Regions from separate parts of the Clostridium nitrophenolicum genome, predicted to be linked through region 2. Evidence: riboswitches for the same ligand, from Rfam matches in the RefSeq annotation. Region 2 holds a riboswitch; each other region holds the start of a gene.

Region 1 (5,681 bases), 290 kb from region 2:
ATCATTACTTATTAAATCAACAATTTGTTCGGAAGTATATGCTATTCCCGCCTCTTTTAGTGCCTCAGGGCTATGCTCATATTTATCCATGATTCTTTTAATTTTTTGTGGAATAACTGCACCAGATAGGGTTGCTATACGTTCTATTTGTTTTTTATCTAATACAGGTATAATGCCTGTAACAATTGGAACATTTATATTATTTTTATACAACTCTTCTCTAAAATTATAAAAGTTATCATTATCAAAGAAAAGCTGAGTAATTAAAAAATCTGCGCCTTTTTCTACTTTTTCTTTAAGATACTCTATATTTTTTCCTATATCAGCACATTCCACATGTCCCTCTGGATAAGCTGCTGCAGATATGCTAAAATCTTTTCTTTGTGCTATCTCATAAATTAAATCCTTCGCATACTTAAAACTTTCTTTAATTTTAAAATCCTTAGGAATATCTCCTCTTAAAGCAAGCACATTACTAATATTATTTAATTTTAAATCATCTAAAATACTATTAATCTCTTCTCTAGAGGAAGTTATACATGTAAGGTGTGCTATAGTTTCTATGTCGTATTTATTTTTTATAATTGAAGCAAGTTCGATTGTTCTACTTCTGCTGCTTCCTCCTGCACCATAGGTTACACTAATAAAATCAGGGTTTAACTTTTTTAATTCTTCAATAGTGCTATTAATACCTTCAAAATTTTTATCATCCTTAGGTGGAAATAGCTCAAAAGAAATAGTCAATCTTTTATTTAAAAATATATCTTTAATAAACATATACAATTCTCCTTTACTTTTAACGATTAAATAAAATGAAACTCCTTCTCCTTTCGTCGAATGAGTACTCACTTAGTAAGCGATCATCTCAAAATCATAGATTTTGGATGCCTGCTTATAATAAAAAGGCTACTTTCCCATAAGAAAAGTAGCCTTAAATATCTTTTTGGAGACTTCCAAGCTATTTTCTTATCTATCAGAATAAAAAATATTCTGCAGGAATTGACACCGATACATTCAAAATTAATGCCGGTTGTCGGGCTTCATAGGGCCAGTCCCTCCACCGCTCTTGATAAGAACTTTTTATTTAATTCCATTTAACGCTAATAATAATACTTATTAGTTTGGTTGTCAATATATTTTTTCTACGACTTATTTTAAATCATTAAATAAGTACTAACCAAGGCATTAGTTGTTCTTAATAAGCTACGTATTTTTAATAAAATGCTAATTGAAGTTTTGTGATTTTTCACTAAATTATTTAATTCACAAAATAGCATATGCATAATTATTTAATTAATTAAATAATTTTTTAGTATGAAATTTCCAATTAAATCAAGGCTTGATGCAAGTTTTGAAATTTTTCATTTCAATTATTTTCAAAAATTGTATTGACAAAGTATAGTAATTCCTGTTATGATTTCATCAATCGAATACGGAACTTCTTATCAAGAGAGGCTGAGGGACTGGCCCTATGACGCCCGGCAACCTGAATATTTATTATTCAACGGTGCTAATTCCAGCAGGTTAAATACCTGAGAGATGAGGAGCTGGGGAGAAAGTGTATCTTCTTGCAGTCTCATCTGCGAGAAGATTTTTTTATTTTAAATTTACAATTAAGCTAAATCTAGCTTCATCCCTTTATAAATTACAAAACTTTAATATAGAAGTTCCGTCCAAAATTAATTTAAAAACAAATTATTTTTTAGGAGGAATTAACAATGACAAAGAAATTATCCTTTGACACTCTTCAAATACATGGAGGACAACAGGTAGATAGTGCTACCAAATCAAGAGCATTACCAATATATCAAACAACTTCTTATGTTTTCGACGATGCACAAGATGCTGCAGACTTATTTGATTTAAAAAAATTTGGAAATATATATACACGTTTAGGTAATCCAACAAATGACGTTTTTGAGCAAAGAGTTGCCTTACTCGAAGGCGGTGTTGGAGCTGTAGCTACTGCTTCAGGAATGGCAGCAATCACTTATTCAATATTAAACATCGCTGGTTCAGGAGACGAAATAGTTGCTGCTGCAACTCTTTATGGTGGTACTTATTCCCTATTCGTTCATACCTTTAAGAATTTTGGAATTAAGGTTAATCTTGTAGATCCAGACAACCTAGATGAGCTTGAAAAAGCTATAAATGAAAAAACAAAAGCCGTTTATATAGAAAGTATAGGCAACCCAGGAATCAACATAATTGACATTGAAGCTGTTGCTGATATTGCTCATAAGAATGGTATCCCTCTAATTGTTGATAATACCTTTGCATCACCATATCTTTTAAAGCCAATTGAATTTGGTGCTGATATTGTTGTACACTCCGCTACTAAATTTATTGGTGGTCATGGTACATCAATAGGTGGTGTAGTTGTTGATTCAGGAAAATTCAATTGGGATAACGGAAAATTCCCTGGTCTTATAGAACCAGATGAAAGCTATCACGGACTTAAATATGTAGAAACCTTTGGAAACCTAGCATATATCCTAAAGGTTAGAACAGCTCTTTTAAGAGACTTAGGGGCAGCTATCTCTCCATTTAACTCATTCTTATTAACGCTTGGACTTGAAACTTTATCCTTAAGAGTTCAAAGACACGTAGATAACGCTAAAAAGGTCGCAGAATTTTTAAGCAATCACCCTAAGGTAGAATGGGTAAACTATCCTGGATTAGAAGGAAATAAATATTATGATCTAGCTAAAAAATATCTTCCAAAGGGACCTGGTTCTATATTCACCTTTGGAGTAAAAGGTGGAGCTGAGGCAGGCAAAAAAGTAATAAGCCTAGTAGAAATATTCTCACACCTAGCTAATGTTGGAGATGCTAAATCACTAATAATTCATCCTGCTTCTACAACTCACTCTCAGCTTGATGAAGAGCAGTTGCTACAAGCAGGAGTTAAGCCTGAGCTTATAAGAATTTCCATAGGTATTGAAGATGCAGATGATTTAATTGCTGATCTTGAAAATGCACTAAATCAAATTTAAATATAAAAATTTTGTGACACAAAATTTTTATCAATTGACAGAGGACAATTGACAATTGACAGTGAAGGAAGAAAACCTACCATCACTGTCCTCTGTCCTCTGTCAATTGTCCTCTTAAAGATTTTTAATTGGAGGTATGTACCTTGAGTGAGTTTACTTATAAGAAAGATGGTTTTAAGGAATATTTAACTTTCAGCCAAGACCAAAGTTTCCTTCTTGAAAGTGGAAAAACCTTTGGTCCTATAACTATATGCTTTGAAACTTATGGTAAATTAAATAGAGATAAGAATAACTGTATACTTATAACTCATGCTTTAACTGGAGATTCTCATGTAGCCAGTCATGATGAATTCGGCAATGCTGGTTGGTGGGAGGATTTTGTTGGACCTGGTAAAATATTTGATACTAATAAGTATTTTATAATATGTTCGAATGTCCTTGGCGGATGCAGTGGTTCCACCGGTCCTTCATCCATAAATCCGGAAACTAATGAACCTTATGGTATAGATTTTCCCATAATTACAGTTAAAGATATAGTTAATGCTCAAAGAAAACTCTTTGATTATTTGAACATTGACCATATCCTAGCGGTAGTCGGTGGTTCATTGGGCGGCATGCAGTCACTTCAGTGGTCAGTTTCTTATCCTAATTTTATGGATGGAATTATAAATTTAGCTGCCCCACTTAATTTAAGTACAGAAGCAATAGGAATTAATCATATTATGAGAAAGTCCATTATGTGGGACCCTAACTGGAATAATGGAAATTACTACGGTTCAGACTTCCCTGCCAATGGTTTATCTATAGCAAGAATGATTGCTATGTTAACTTATCAAACTAGAGATTTGATAGATAAAAAATTTGGAAGAAAAATTAAAAATAATATAGATGACTTTTTTAAAAGCTTTGATGCTGAATTTGAAATAGATAGTTATTTGAGTTATCAAGGAGAAAAACTTGTACAAAGATTTGACGCAAACACCTACTTATATTTTACCCGTGCAATGGATTTATTTGATCTTAGATACGAATATGGATCTTATGCAAAAGCACTAAGTCGCATTAAAGCTAAGTTTTTACTTGTAGCTATAAGCTCCGATACTCTTTTTAATATAAGTGAACTTAGAAAAGCAAAAGATATACTAAAATTAAGCAGTGTAGACCTTGAATACAATGAAATTCAATCCGATTATGGTCATGATTCTTTTTTAGTAGAAGTAGATAAATATAAAGATTGCATATCAAATTTTCTTGACACACTGCATGACGAAGTAAACTATAGAGAAACCTGGAAAGAATTTGAGTATTCTACCGGTAATATTTAATTTATAAATATTTTATTATAATTCATAAAATAAGGAGGTATTTTTAATGGCATCAATAGCAGTGCTTGGCTATGGAGTTGTAGGGACTGGTATAGCTGATCTTATAAATAAAAATAAAGAGAGATTTAAATCTATTACCGGTGAAGAATTGAATATATCTAGTATACTTGTAAAAGATAAGAACAAGCATGAACAAAAACAAAACTATCATCTTGTAACAGATAGTATAGAAAAAATATTCAACAATCCTGTAGATATAGTAGTAGAAGTTATGGGTGGACTTCATCCAGCTTACGAGTATGTAAAAAAAGCTCTCAAGCTAAAAAAACATGTAGTAACTGCAAACAAAGATTTAATTGCAGAATATGGTGAAGAACTATTAGACATAGCTTCAGACAATGGTGTAACTTTAAATTTTGAGGCAAGTGTTGGAGGAGGTATTCCTATATTAAAACCTCTCATGGAATCCTTAGCTGGTAATAAAATTTTCGAGATTAAAGCTATTTTAAATGGAACTACAAATTTTATTCTTTCGAAAATGTACGCAGAAAACATGAGTTATGAAGATGCTCTTAAATTAGCACAAGATCTAGGATTTGCTGAATCCAATCCAGACTCTGATGTATTAGGATATGATGCTGCAAGAAAGCTATCTATTCTTTCAACTATTGCATATGGTGTGAAAGTCAACTGGGTGGATATAAATATAGAAGGCATTACAGATATCGATGAAATAGACTTTGAGTACGCAAAATTAAATGGACATACTATAAAACTATTGGCTATCAGCAAAAATAAAGATGAGAAAATTTATGGTTTTGTAAAACCAGTTATGATAAAGTCCGATTCTTATTTAAGCAAGATAGATAATGAGCTTAATGGAATAGTTATTGAAGGTGATGCAGTAGGAAACGTATTTTTCTCTGGCAAAGGTGCTGGAATGCTTCCAACAGCTAGTTCAGTATTTGGTGATATAGCAGATATAATTCAGAATAAAAATAAGAAAAATATAAAATTTAATGACAAAGAAGCTTATATTGAAAAATATTGGAGTGAGAAATCTGATTGGCTTGTACGAATAAAAACTAATAATAGGTTAAATACTATATGTAATCTATCTGAGAACTTCAAAAATTGTCACATATATACATCAAGTGTTACTCAATCCGATGAAGTGGCCGCAATAATTCACGATGAGCCTGAGTTTACCTTAGATTCAACATTTGAAAAACTTTTTAAAGAATCTTACATTACTAAAATAAAAAAATTTATGATATTATAAACAAAATTTTAATCTTCAGCTAAATCTTATATATGGTTACTTTGCAGTCAGCTAACTTATACTATAATCTAAGTTGAT
Region 2 (5,681 bases):
TATCAAATCCCCAATTTTTTCTTTCTCATCATATAGATTCTTCCTCTTTAACAAGAACATTTACTTCACTCTCCATTATATCCATTATTCTAAATTTTAATAGTGAATATCTTTCAAAACTTTTATTATTATTTATCATAAATTGCATAGCTTTCATATCTCCTACTAAAACAACAAGTTGTTTAGCTCTTGTGATAGCAGTATAAAGTAAATTTCTGTTCATTAATAAAGGTGGTCCCATAAACATAGGTATGATAACCACTGGAAATTCACTTCCCTGACTTTTATGTATTGTTATAGCATAAGCTAAATCAATCTCGTCTAAATATATACTATCATATATAACTTTTCTTTCATCATCGAATACTACTGTTATTGTATCTTTTTCTTCATCTATATCATCTATATAACCAACATCACCATTAAATATTCCTAAGCCTTCATTCTCACCTTCTCCTGCAACTCTAACCCATTTTAGTGAGTAATTATTCTTAGTCTGCATTATCTTATCCCCAACTCTAAATACTACATCTTTAAATTCCTTTTCTTTTTTATTTTCATCTTTTTTGTTTAAAATATCCTGAAGTTTTTTATTTAAGTTAGATATTCCTAATACACCCTTTCTCATAGGCGATAATATCTGAATATGATGCATTTTATTCCATATTTTATTAAAATTAGGTAATCTTTTATCTATAAGCTCTATTACAGTGTCACAAATTTTGTTTGGTTCTTCGCATTTTATAAAATAAAAGTCCTTATCTTTTTTATTAATAGCAGGCGTTTCTCCTGCATTAATTTTATGAGCGTTTACAACTATCATGCTTTCTTGAGATTGCCTAAATATATCTTTAAGTCTTACAACCTTTATGCATTTACTTTCTATTAGATCTCTAAGTACATTTCCTGGTCCAACAGAAGGAAGCTGATCAACATCTCCTACAATTATAAGTCTAGTTCCAAGGGATACAGCTTTTAGTAGATTATGCATAAGCGTAATATCTATCATAGATGCCTCATCAATAATTATAACGTCACATTCTAATGGAGCATCCTCACCTCTTGTGAAAAGTAAATCATCATCACCCTCACTTACTCCCATTTCTAAAAGCCTATGTATAGTCTTAGCTTCCCTTCCTGTAGCCTCAGCCATTCTTTTTGCTGCCCTTCCTGTAGGCGCACCCATAAACACCTTTAAGCTTGCTTTTTCAAATATTTCAGTTATGCAGTTTATTATAGTGGTCTTACCAGTACCTGGGCCTCCTGTTATTATCTCTATCCCATTTTTTATAGCCCCACGTATAGCTTCTTTTTGCGAAGTCGCAAATTCTATATCCTTATTCCTTTCAAACTCTTCTATTTCCTTATCTATTTCTACTCCTATATCATCATACTTACTTAGAGCTAAAGTAAGTATTTTTTTAGTAACACCAAGTTCACAATAATAGTAAGGTAACGAAAACACACACATTTCATCTTTCATCTTTTCTAACTTTATTTTTCCATTTACAGAACTTTCATATATATTTTCCTCAAGCTCATCTTTTGAGACACCAAGTGTGTCTATCCCTTCTTTGATTAACTTTTCCATAGGCATATATGTGTTTCCTAAGCTACAAAATTGACTTACCAAATATCTTATTCCACTTTGTATTCTGAAAGGAGAATTTGCTTCTACCCCCAAACTTCTTGCTATTTTGTCTGCTGTTTTAAATCCTATACCAGATATTTCTTCCGTTAAAATATATGGATTTTCTCTTACAAATTTTATAGAGTCTCCACCAAATCTTTTATGTATTTTTACACATTGATTAGGAGTAACGCCATAAGTCTGCAGAAAAACCATTATATTTCTTACTTCATGCTGCTTGGAATAGGATTCATTAATCAATGCTATTTTCTTTTCCCCAATTCCCTCTATTTCTTTAAGTCTCTCTATATTATTATCTAATATATTTAAAGTTTCTTCCTCAAACTTCTCTACAATTTTTTTAGCCGTTACAGGTCCTATTCCAGCTATTATTCCTGATGATAAATATCTTTCTATGCCTACAATTGAGCTTGGCATTATTTCTTCACATAACTGTACTTTAAATTGTTGACCAAATTGAGGATGTAAAACCCATTCACCTATAATTTTCAAATTTTGACCTTCAGCTATGTAGGGTATGCAGCCTACTATGGTTATTCTTTCATTTCCTTCTTTAACCTTTGCAACTACATACCCATTTTCTTCATTTTGAAAAATTATATCTTCTACAATCCCCTGTATTTCTTGCATAAAACCTCTCCTAATTTGCTTTTTATTATAATTATAGCACATGATATTAATTTTTATAAAAAAAGCTCCTATGCTGCAAACATAAGAGCTTTTTTATCTTTAATAATTATTTATTACATAAAACTTTTAATTTCTTCAACTTTACTTAAACCTTCCCATGGAACATTTACATCAGTTCTTCCAAAATGTCCATAAGCAGCTACCTGTCTGTACATTGGTTTTTTCAAATCTAAATCTCTTATAATAGCAGCAGGTCTTAAGTCAAATACCTTGTTAACTATTTCAACAATCTTATCTTCTGCTATTTTTCCTGTTCCAAATGTGTCGACTGTTATAGATACAGGTTTTGCAACACCTATAGCGTAAGCAAGTTGTATCTCTAATTTGTCAGCAACTCCTGCAGCAACAAGGTTTTTAGCAACCCATCTAGCAGCATATGCAGCAGATCTATCAACCTTAGTTGGATCCTTTCCTGAGAAAGCACCACCACCATGTCTTCCATATCCACCATAAGTATCAACAATGATCTTTCTTCCTGTTAAGCCTGAGTCTCCTTGTGGTCCTCCCACAACGAATCTTCCTGTTGGGTTTATAAAGTACTTAGTAGCTTCATCTAATAAATTAGCTGGAATAACAGGCTTTATTACATGTTCAATCATATCTTTTTCTATTTGCTCACGTGTTATTTCTGGATCATGTTGAGTTGAAATTACAATCGCATCTACTCTAACAGGCTTATCATCTTCATACTCAACAGTAACCTGTGTTTTTCCATCTGGTCTTAAGTAACCTAATGTTCCATTTTTTCTAACTTCAGCTAATCTTCTTGAAAGTTTATGAGATAAGCTTATTGGCATAGGCATATACTCAGCTGTCTCATTTGTTGCAAAACCAAACATCATTCCTTGGTCTCCTGCACCTATTGCCTCCATCTTATCCATTTGGCCCATCTTAGATTCAAGAGCCTCATCTACTCCCATAGCTATATCTGATGATTGTTCATCTATTGAAGTCATTACTGCACATGTATCACAGTCAAAGCCAAATTTAGCTCGTGTATAGCCTATCTCTTCTATAGTTTTTCTAACTAGTTTAGGAATATCTACATAACAATTAGTTGATATTTCTCCCATAACCATAACCATACCTGTTGTAACCGCAGTTTCGCAAGCTACTCTACCATTTGGATCTTGTTCTAGTATTGAATCAAGAATAGCATCGGAAATTTGATCACATATCTTATCTGGATGTCCTTCTGTAACTGATTCGGACGTAAAAAGTCTTCTCATAATCTTATCCCTCCGTTTTATAAAAAAATAAAACCTCTTCAATAAGAAGAGGTTAAATTACTTAACTACTCTCTTATCTCGCAGACTCATACTGCAGGAATTGGCACCTTAGCTATAAGCCGGTTGCCGGGTTTCATCGGGCCCTTTCCCTCCACCTCTCTTGATAAGAGTTTATGTATTTAATTACATTCGTTTATGATATTAACATAGTTAAAACATGCTGTCAATATAAAATCCATAATAAAGCTTATATATTTTATGACATTTGAAGTATTTTTATTATATAAATAATGTTATGTGATAAATGTTGTTAAAATATCCTATCACTACCTATATTGTATCATAAAAATATATAAAAATAAAACACTCCTATGAGTGTTTTATTTATGGTGGAGGAAGATGGATTCGAACCATCGAAGTCACTGACAACAGATTTACAGTCTGCCCCCTTTGGCCACTCGGGAATTCCTCCGCATTTGGTGCTGGTTGCAAGAATCGAACTCGCGACCTACTGATTACAAGTCAGTTGCTCTACCTGCTGAGCTAAACCAGCGTATATTTATTTTTATGGTGGGCACAACAGGGCTCGAACCTGTGACCCTCTGCTTGTAAGGCAGATGCTCTCCCAGCTGAGCTATGCGCCCACATTATGGTGGAGGAAGATGGATTCGAACCATCGAAGTCACTGACAACAGATTTACAGTCTGCCCCCTTTGGCCACTCGGGAATTCCTCCATATTTGGTGCTGGTTGCAAGAATCGAACTCGCGACCTACTGATTACAAGTCAGTTGCTCTACCTGCTGAGCTAAACCAGCATACCTTTCCTTGAAGTTTTTAACCGCTTCAACATGGATTAGTATACATTGTTATTATGTTATTTTCAAACGCAATTATAGATGTTTATATCAATTTAACAGTATAATACTCTATATTTTTACGTTTTTCTCTTTATTGCTCTATAATTCAAACATAAATTCTGGTCATGTAATTATATATAATTAAATATTACTTTCTACTCTCTTGTTTCTTACTGCTCTACAACTTCCATATTAATGAATTTCTCTGCTACCAATTTAACCTTTTCATAGTCTTTATCAGATAACCTACTTTTAAGTAATTTTATAGTGTTTTTTATATCTTCATCACTACCATTTTGAAGATATGTATTGATTTTTTCGTAATCTACAGCTGACAACTTTGCTGCCACAGATAGCAGTTTTTCCTTATCAGACAATGTAAGCTTATCCTTTATTTTCGACTTAGAAACCTTAAATACTGGAGTACTGTCACTAGAATAATTAGCAGAATCTTTTTTTACATTTTCACTGGTAGCATCTTCTGAACTAATCTTTTTAGAGCTTTCTTTATCTGCAACTTTTTTAGCCTCTACAGCTTTGTCACTTTCTTCAAAAAATACTTTTTTATCCTGTTGCATTTTTTCACTTATCTCATTCATTTTGAAACTTTTATAAGCGTCTGTTACTGCAATAGAATTTGCTTGATTGATTTCATTTTTACCTTTATTCTCATCTTTACTTGCTTCTTTTTTTATGTTGGAACCTTGTTTTATGTTGGTATTTTCTTTTAAAGTATTGTTATCGTTTATTACTTCTATTTTATCCTTATATATTTCTCCCTTTGTGCCTATTTTATCTGCAAATACCATTATTAAAACACAAACAGCCGTACACAAAATCGCTATAAAAGATAATATTGTTTTCTTCATAATATATACGCCCTCCTTGCACCTATATTATTATCTCTTTTTTTTCTTTTTTTATTCCTTTTTCTTAATATTTCTTAAGATAATTTCATATAAATTACTAAGGAGGTGTAGCTATTGAAAAGAGTGAAAGCTAACTATAAAAATCCGCTATCATACTATGATATTGCTTATTTTTTGAAAGATTATATTGATAAGAATACAATTATAGTATGTATTGGTACTGATAGATGTATAGGAGACTGCCTTGGTCCTTTAGTTGGTACATTACTTAAAGAGTCTAACTTTCCATTACCTGTATATGGCACAGTCTCAGAGCCAATACATGCTTTAAATATTGATAATAGACTAGATGAAATTAAACAGCTTCATCCTAATAATCATATA
Region 3 (5,681 bases), 2.8 Mb from region 2:
TTTGCTTGTTTCCCTTCGGGTACTGGGTAACTTAACATTTTCGCTTCCGCTCACAAGTTACCCGTAAAAGTTCATTTAGAACTTTTACCTAGCAAATCACCCATTAAAGTCCATTTAGGACTTTAACCTCCTCGAAAATAACCATATATAATATTATTAAAATCAATATATGCTAACATAGTATAATGTTACACCTAAAAATAGATTATTCCAACTATAAATTTTTTCAATTAAAACTTTGCCTAAAATGAGCCTCAGATAAAATTATTATTCTATCTGAGGCTTATTTTATACAGTAACTACCGATATATTACTTAATGTAAGTTTTCTTCTATTTTATAAGTTTTTTATAGAGCATATTTCCTAAGCTTTGAAAAGCTTGAACCAAAAATATAAGCATTATTACAGTATAAATCATAACATCTGTCTTAAATCTATAATAACCATATTTTACGGCAACGTCACCTAATCCGCCGCCACCGATAGATCCAGCCATAGCTGAATAACCTACTACACTTATTACAGTTAATGTTATTCCAAGTATTATAGATGGCATTGCTTCCTTAAGCATAACCTTAAATATTATCTGAAAATTACTGGTTCCAAAAGATTTTGCCGCTTCTATTACGCCAGGATCAACTTCTTTCAATGCAGATTCTATGACTCTAGCTGCAAAAGGAGCTGCAGCAATTGTTAATGGAACTATGGCTGCTGTGGTACCAATTGTTTTACCTACAATAAATTTTGTAAAAGGAAATATTGCAATCATTAATATTATAAATGGAAATGATCTTAATAAATTTATAACTACATCAAGCACTTTATGAATTACTTTATTTGGTTTTAAACCTCCATCTTGTGTTAAAATTAACAATACTGCAGGTATAAATCCTAAAACCACTGCAAATACAGTAGAAACACAGACCATATATAAAGTTTCTGCCAAAGCAGGAAATAATATTTCATTAAATAACATTTATTCTACCTCCCAATTTATAGATTTTGAATTTAAGTAGTCGCAGATCTTCGTCTTATCATTTTCATCAATATTTATTACTAAGCTTCCAAGTATATCATCTCTAAACCTTTCTAATTTCCCCCATATTATTGAAAAATCTATATTTAGAGTTCTTGCCATAGATGTTATTATACTTTGCTCACTGATCTCTTTTGGAAAGAATATTCTTATGTTTAGTCCTGAAAGAGTAAGAGTTTTATCTTCGCCTAGTAATTTTTTTAAGTTGGTATCTGGTCTTAAAAATAAATCTTCTACATCTCCTACAGTTTTTACTTCACCAGCATCCATAATTGCAATTTTACTACATACTTCCTTTATTACTTCCATTTGGTGAGTTACGATGACTATTGTAATATTTAACTTTTCATTTATAGTCTTTAAAAGTTGTAGAATAGATTTTGTCGTGCTTGGGTCAAGAGCTGAAGTTGCTTCATCGCAAAGTAAAATTTTAGGATTTAGAGCTAGGGCTCTTGCTATTGCTACTCTTTGTTTCTGTCCACCACTCAACTCCCTGGGCATATTGTTCATTTTGTCTTCAAGCCCAACTAAGTTTAATAATCTCTCTACTCTATTTCTTATCTCAACTTTGTCCACACCCCAAACTTCTAATGGAAGTGCCACATTGTCAAAGACACTTTTTCTATTTAATAAGTTGAAACTTTGAAAAATCATGCCTAAATTTTTTCTAAAAACTCTAAGCTCTTTTTCTGCAAGTTCCTTAACTTCCTTATCCATTACTTGTATACTTCCAGTATCATAGGACTCTAATCCATTTAGACATCTTAGCAGCGTTGATTTACCTGCACCACTATGACCTATAATTCCAAATATCTCCCCCTCTTCTATATTTAAAGTTACATCTTTTAATACCATTTTTTCAGAAAAACTTTTGCTAACTACATTAATTTTTATCACTACTTTTCCTCCTTTAAACAATGATTATTTCATAAAAGTATTAATGTATAAAAAAATAAAAGCCCGAGGAAAACCTCGAGCTTAAAATTCGTAGATTCCTCTCATCTCCCAGCCTTCGCTGCAGGAATTAGCACCGTTGTATTACAAAAAAGTAACACCGGTTGCTGGGCTTCATAGGGCCAGTCCCTCCACCACTCTTGATAAGTTAGATTATGTATTTTATTTTGTTTTAATCATTATAACAGCATAAAAATTCAATGTCAACATTATTTGCTAGTTAACTTAAGAGTTACTACTATCATAAATATGAGTACACTTTAATGACTATCTACATATCTTTCTATGATGTTAATCTGATTCATATCTAATGAAATAAACTCACAGCCTATATAATAAAAGGATTCTTTAATGATAATTCTTTTCACTTCTGTAAGGCACCAGAAAGATGGATTATCTTCTATCTTTAGAGTAAAATTAATAAAATCACCTATTTGTAAAGCTATCTTACTTTCAATTAATATGCCAGTTTTTGATAGATTTATAGTTCTCATAATTGGTCCTTCAAATTTATATTGTTCATAAATACTTCTATTGTTTACCGCAGGATAATATATGTCTGCATAAAATTCTGCTCTATTAGCAAATCTTTTTTCTGAACTTTTATATATATAATCTCCATTTTTATATACTGTATTTTTAAAAATCATTGTATCCCTCTTCTATATAAGTTTATATACTGCAGCATATATTATACCATTATCTGTACCTTATATCTTCAATTTCTAACTATTTATTTAAAATATTTTTTAATAAAAATTAAATTTTGTCTTAAAAAATATAATTTTATAAAAACTTAAACATATATTTTAGTTATTATTGACATAGGATTCTAAAGATGATATTATTAACCTATAATAAATGATAATGATTTTCATTACGAGGTGGTAGAAATGAGTATTTGTGATTTAAGACCTGGACAAAAAGCTTTAATTGAAAATATAAGTGGAGATGAAAAACTGGCTAAGAGACTTCTTGCTTTAGGATGTATAGAAGGAACAGAGGTTGCATTAAAGACTGTTGCACCTTTTGGAGATCCTTTGATTATAAACTTAAGAGGATTTGATTTAGCAATACGTAAACAAGATGCTAAAAATATATTTATAACAAATTCCCGTTAAATTACACTTTTTAAGGAGGTTTTTAAATGATAACAGCAGCTTTGCTTGGCAACCCTAATGTGGGTAAAACTTCTCTTTTTAATCTTCTCACTGGTTCAAACCAATATGTAGGAAACTGGGCTGGAGTAACAGTAGAAAAGAAAGAAGGTTTCATTAATAATAATATAAAGGTAATAGATTTACCTGGTATTTATGCCATGGATACATATTCTAATGAAGAAAAAATTGCGAAAAACTATTTACTTGATGGAAATGCAGACGTAATTATAAATATAGTCGATGCGTCTAACCTAGAAAGAAATTTATATTTAACTACTCAGCTTAAAGAATTTAATAAACCTATAATTCTAGTTCTTAATATGGTAGATGTAGCGGAGTCTAAAGGTATTAAAATTGATTATTCTTGTTTATCTAAAGAGCTAAACGTTAAGATTTTACCTATAGTAGCTTCCAAAGGCAAAGGTATTGATGAGTTAAAAAATTTGTTGATTGGTGGCGATTTTTTACAAGCCTCAACTGATAATGGTTATCAATTTCAGCATGAAAAAGAAGCATATACCTACATAAGTAGTATCTTAGGCAATTGTTTATCTTATAGTAAAACGGAGTCTGTTTCAATAACTGAAAAAATAGATAAAATTATGCTTAATAAATTTTTAGCCTACCCTATCTTCTTTGGCATATTAGCATTAATTTTTCAATTTACCTTCAGCTGGGTGGGACAACCTATAGCAGACACACTTAGCGATTTCCTAGATAATTCTATGATTCCTTTTTTACATCAAGCGTTATCTAGTACTAGTCCTTGGTTCAGTTCATTGTTAATAGATGGTATTGTTGGAGGAGTAGGTTCTGTAGTAGTATTTCTACCTGTTATCCTTGCTCTTTTTCTCGGAATATCATTTCTTGAAGATAGCGGATATATGGCAAGAGCAGCTTTTATAATGGATAAATTAATGAGAAAAGCTGGACTATCTGGAAAGGCATTTATTCCACTAATAGTTAGTTTTGGATGTTCAGTGCCTGGAATAATGTCTGCTAGGACTCTTGAAAGTGAAAAAGATAGGAAACTTGCTGCACTTTTAGCACCACTTATGTCTTGTAATGCGAGGCTTCCAGTGTATGCCATGTTTACTTCCGTATTCTTTGGAGGAAAAGAAACTCTAGTAGTGCTATCACTTTATATCATGGGAATATTTTTATCTTTTATAATAGGTATAATATTTAAAAATACTTTATTTAAAAAGGAAGAAGAGCCTTTTATAATAGAACTTCCTGAGTACAAAATGCCTGAGTTTAAACATGTTATGATTCATACATGGGATAAAGGAAAAGGATTTTTGAAAAAAGCTGGCGGTATAATATTTGCAGTGTCCGTAATAATTTGGTTTTTATCTAATTTTAATTTACAGGGAATGACTGAAATGAATAATAGTATCTTAGCATCCATTGGTAAGGCTATAGCACCATTATTTGCACCTTTAGGCTTTGGTACTTGGCAAAATTCAGTTTCCTTACTTACAGGCCTTATGGCTAAGGAAGTTGTTCTAAGCAGTATGGGTGTTATTTATGGAGGAAATTTAGAAACTTCTTTAGCACATGGATTTACCCCTCTATCTGCTTATGCATTTTTAGTTTTTGTATTGCTATATACTCCATGTATTTCAGCTATTGCAACCATGAAAAAAGAATACGGTAAAAAGATGGCTGCATTTTCGTTAACTTATCAATTTGTACTTGCATGGATTGTATCCTTTATAGTATTTAGAATAGGTTCTTTATTATAAGATTAAATATTAATTGTGGAGGTGTTGGAATTGGCAGTAGAAATTATAGTTACCTCTATTATAGTTATAGCTGCAGTTTGCATATTCTATAGAAGCTTAAAGAAAAAAGGTTCGGGTAATTGTGATTGTGGTTCTTGCAGTAGCAGTAGCCACTGTCCTAGTTGTAAAGACTCAAATGAATAATGTAAATAAAAAAATCTGTCTTAATCATATTAAGACAGATTTTTTTACATATTATATTTAACAACCTTTTATAATTAATATATTAGATAAGCCATAATTATTTACGGTAGGTTTCAATAAAGTAATCAACTATATTTTCCATAGTAGCTAAGCCTAATATGGTATTGTTATCCATTATTGGTATAGCAATTATGTCATTTTTCCTTAATCTTTCTGCAATCTCAATAACATCTTCATCTTTTGATGCAGTTATAACCTTTTTAGTCATTACCCATTCTACTGGACAAGTATCATAATGTCCCTGATCCATTAAAAATCTATATATATCTGCTTTTACTATCATTCCTACCAATGATCCGCTATCATCTACTACCGGTGCACCATTGATATTGTTATCATTCATTATCTCTAACGCCTTAATTAAAGTATCATTTGGACTTAATCTAATAATGTCGTAAGTTATTATTTTACTTAACATAAATATCCCCCTTTTATATAATTTAAATTATAAGTCATAAAATATATAGGATATAATAAACAAAGTTAAACTTTAATAGCTGTTATTTATTATATTGCTTAACTCGTTACAATCTCTACAAC

Evidence for each region. A riboswitch is a leader RNA that binds a small molecule or an ion and turns the genes downstream of it on or off. The one in region 2 is predicted to bind S-adenosylmethionine.
Region 1: linked by a shared signal. The riboswitch ahead of ACZ5N4_RS01655 (O-acetylhomoserine aminocarboxypropyltransferase/cysteine synthase family protein) and the one ahead of metK (methionine adenosyltransferase) in region 2 are both predicted to bind S-adenosylmethionine.
Region 3: linked by a shared signal. The riboswitch ahead of ACZ5N4_RS13440 (methionine ABC transporter ATP-binding protein) and the one ahead of metK (methionine adenosyltransferase) in region 2 are both predicted to bind S-adenosylmethionine.

The regions. Positions count from the first base shown of each region.
Region 1 covers NZ_AP042469.1:357,364-363,044, reverse strand. The annotation lists gene metF (methylenetetrahydrofolate reductase [NAD(P)H]) at 1-777, opposite strand, end outside; SAM riboswitch class I at 964-1,076, opposite strand; SAM riboswitch class I at 1,440-1,546, shown strand; gene ACZ5N4_RS01655 (O-acetylhomoserine aminocarboxypropyltransferase/cysteine synthase family protein) at 1,719-2,996, shown strand; gene metX (homoserine O-acetyltransferase MetX) at 3,140-4,321, shown strand; gene ACZ5N4_RS01645 (homoserine dehydrogenase) at 4,368-5,603, shown strand.
Region 2 covers NZ_AP042469.1:70,290-75,970, reverse strand. The annotation lists gene ACZ5N4_RS00425 (hypothetical protein) at 1-60, opposite strand, end outside; gene recD2 (SF1B family DNA helicase RecD2) at 29-2,281, opposite strand; gene metK (methionine adenosyltransferase) at 2,395-3,570, opposite strand; SAM riboswitch class I at 3,641-3,740, opposite strand; tRNA gene ACZ5N4_RS00410 (tRNA-Tyr) at 3,958-4,042, opposite strand; tRNA gene ACZ5N4_RS00405 (tRNA-Thr) at 4,048-4,123, opposite strand; tRNA gene ACZ5N4_RS00400 (tRNA-Val) at 4,139-4,214, opposite strand; tRNA gene ACZ5N4_RS00395 (tRNA-Tyr) at 4,221-4,305, opposite strand; tRNA gene ACZ5N4_RS00390 (tRNA-Thr) at 4,311-4,386, opposite strand; gene ACZ5N4_RS00385 (hypothetical protein) at 4,599-5,297, opposite strand; gene yyaC (spore protease YyaC) at 5,412-5,681, shown strand, end outside.
Region 3 covers NZ_AP042469.1:2,845,441-2,851,121, forward strand. The annotation lists gene ACZ5N4_RS13435 (methionine ABC transporter permease) at 332-976, opposite strand; gene ACZ5N4_RS13440 (methionine ABC transporter ATP-binding protein) at 977-1,933, opposite strand; SAM riboswitch class I at 2,032-2,140, opposite strand; gene ACZ5N4_RS13445 (PilZ domain-containing protein) at 2,251-2,640, opposite strand; gene ACZ5N4_RS13450 (FeoA family protein) at 2,884-3,111, shown strand; gene feoB (ferrous iron transport protein B) at 3,138-4,898, shown strand; gene ACZ5N4_RS13460 (FeoB-associated Cys-rich membrane protein) at 4,929-5,081, shown strand; gene ACZ5N4_RS13465 (CBS domain-containing protein) at 5,179-5,559, opposite strand; gene ACZ5N4_RS13470 (ribonuclease H-like domain-containing protein) at 5,632-5,681, opposite strand, start outside.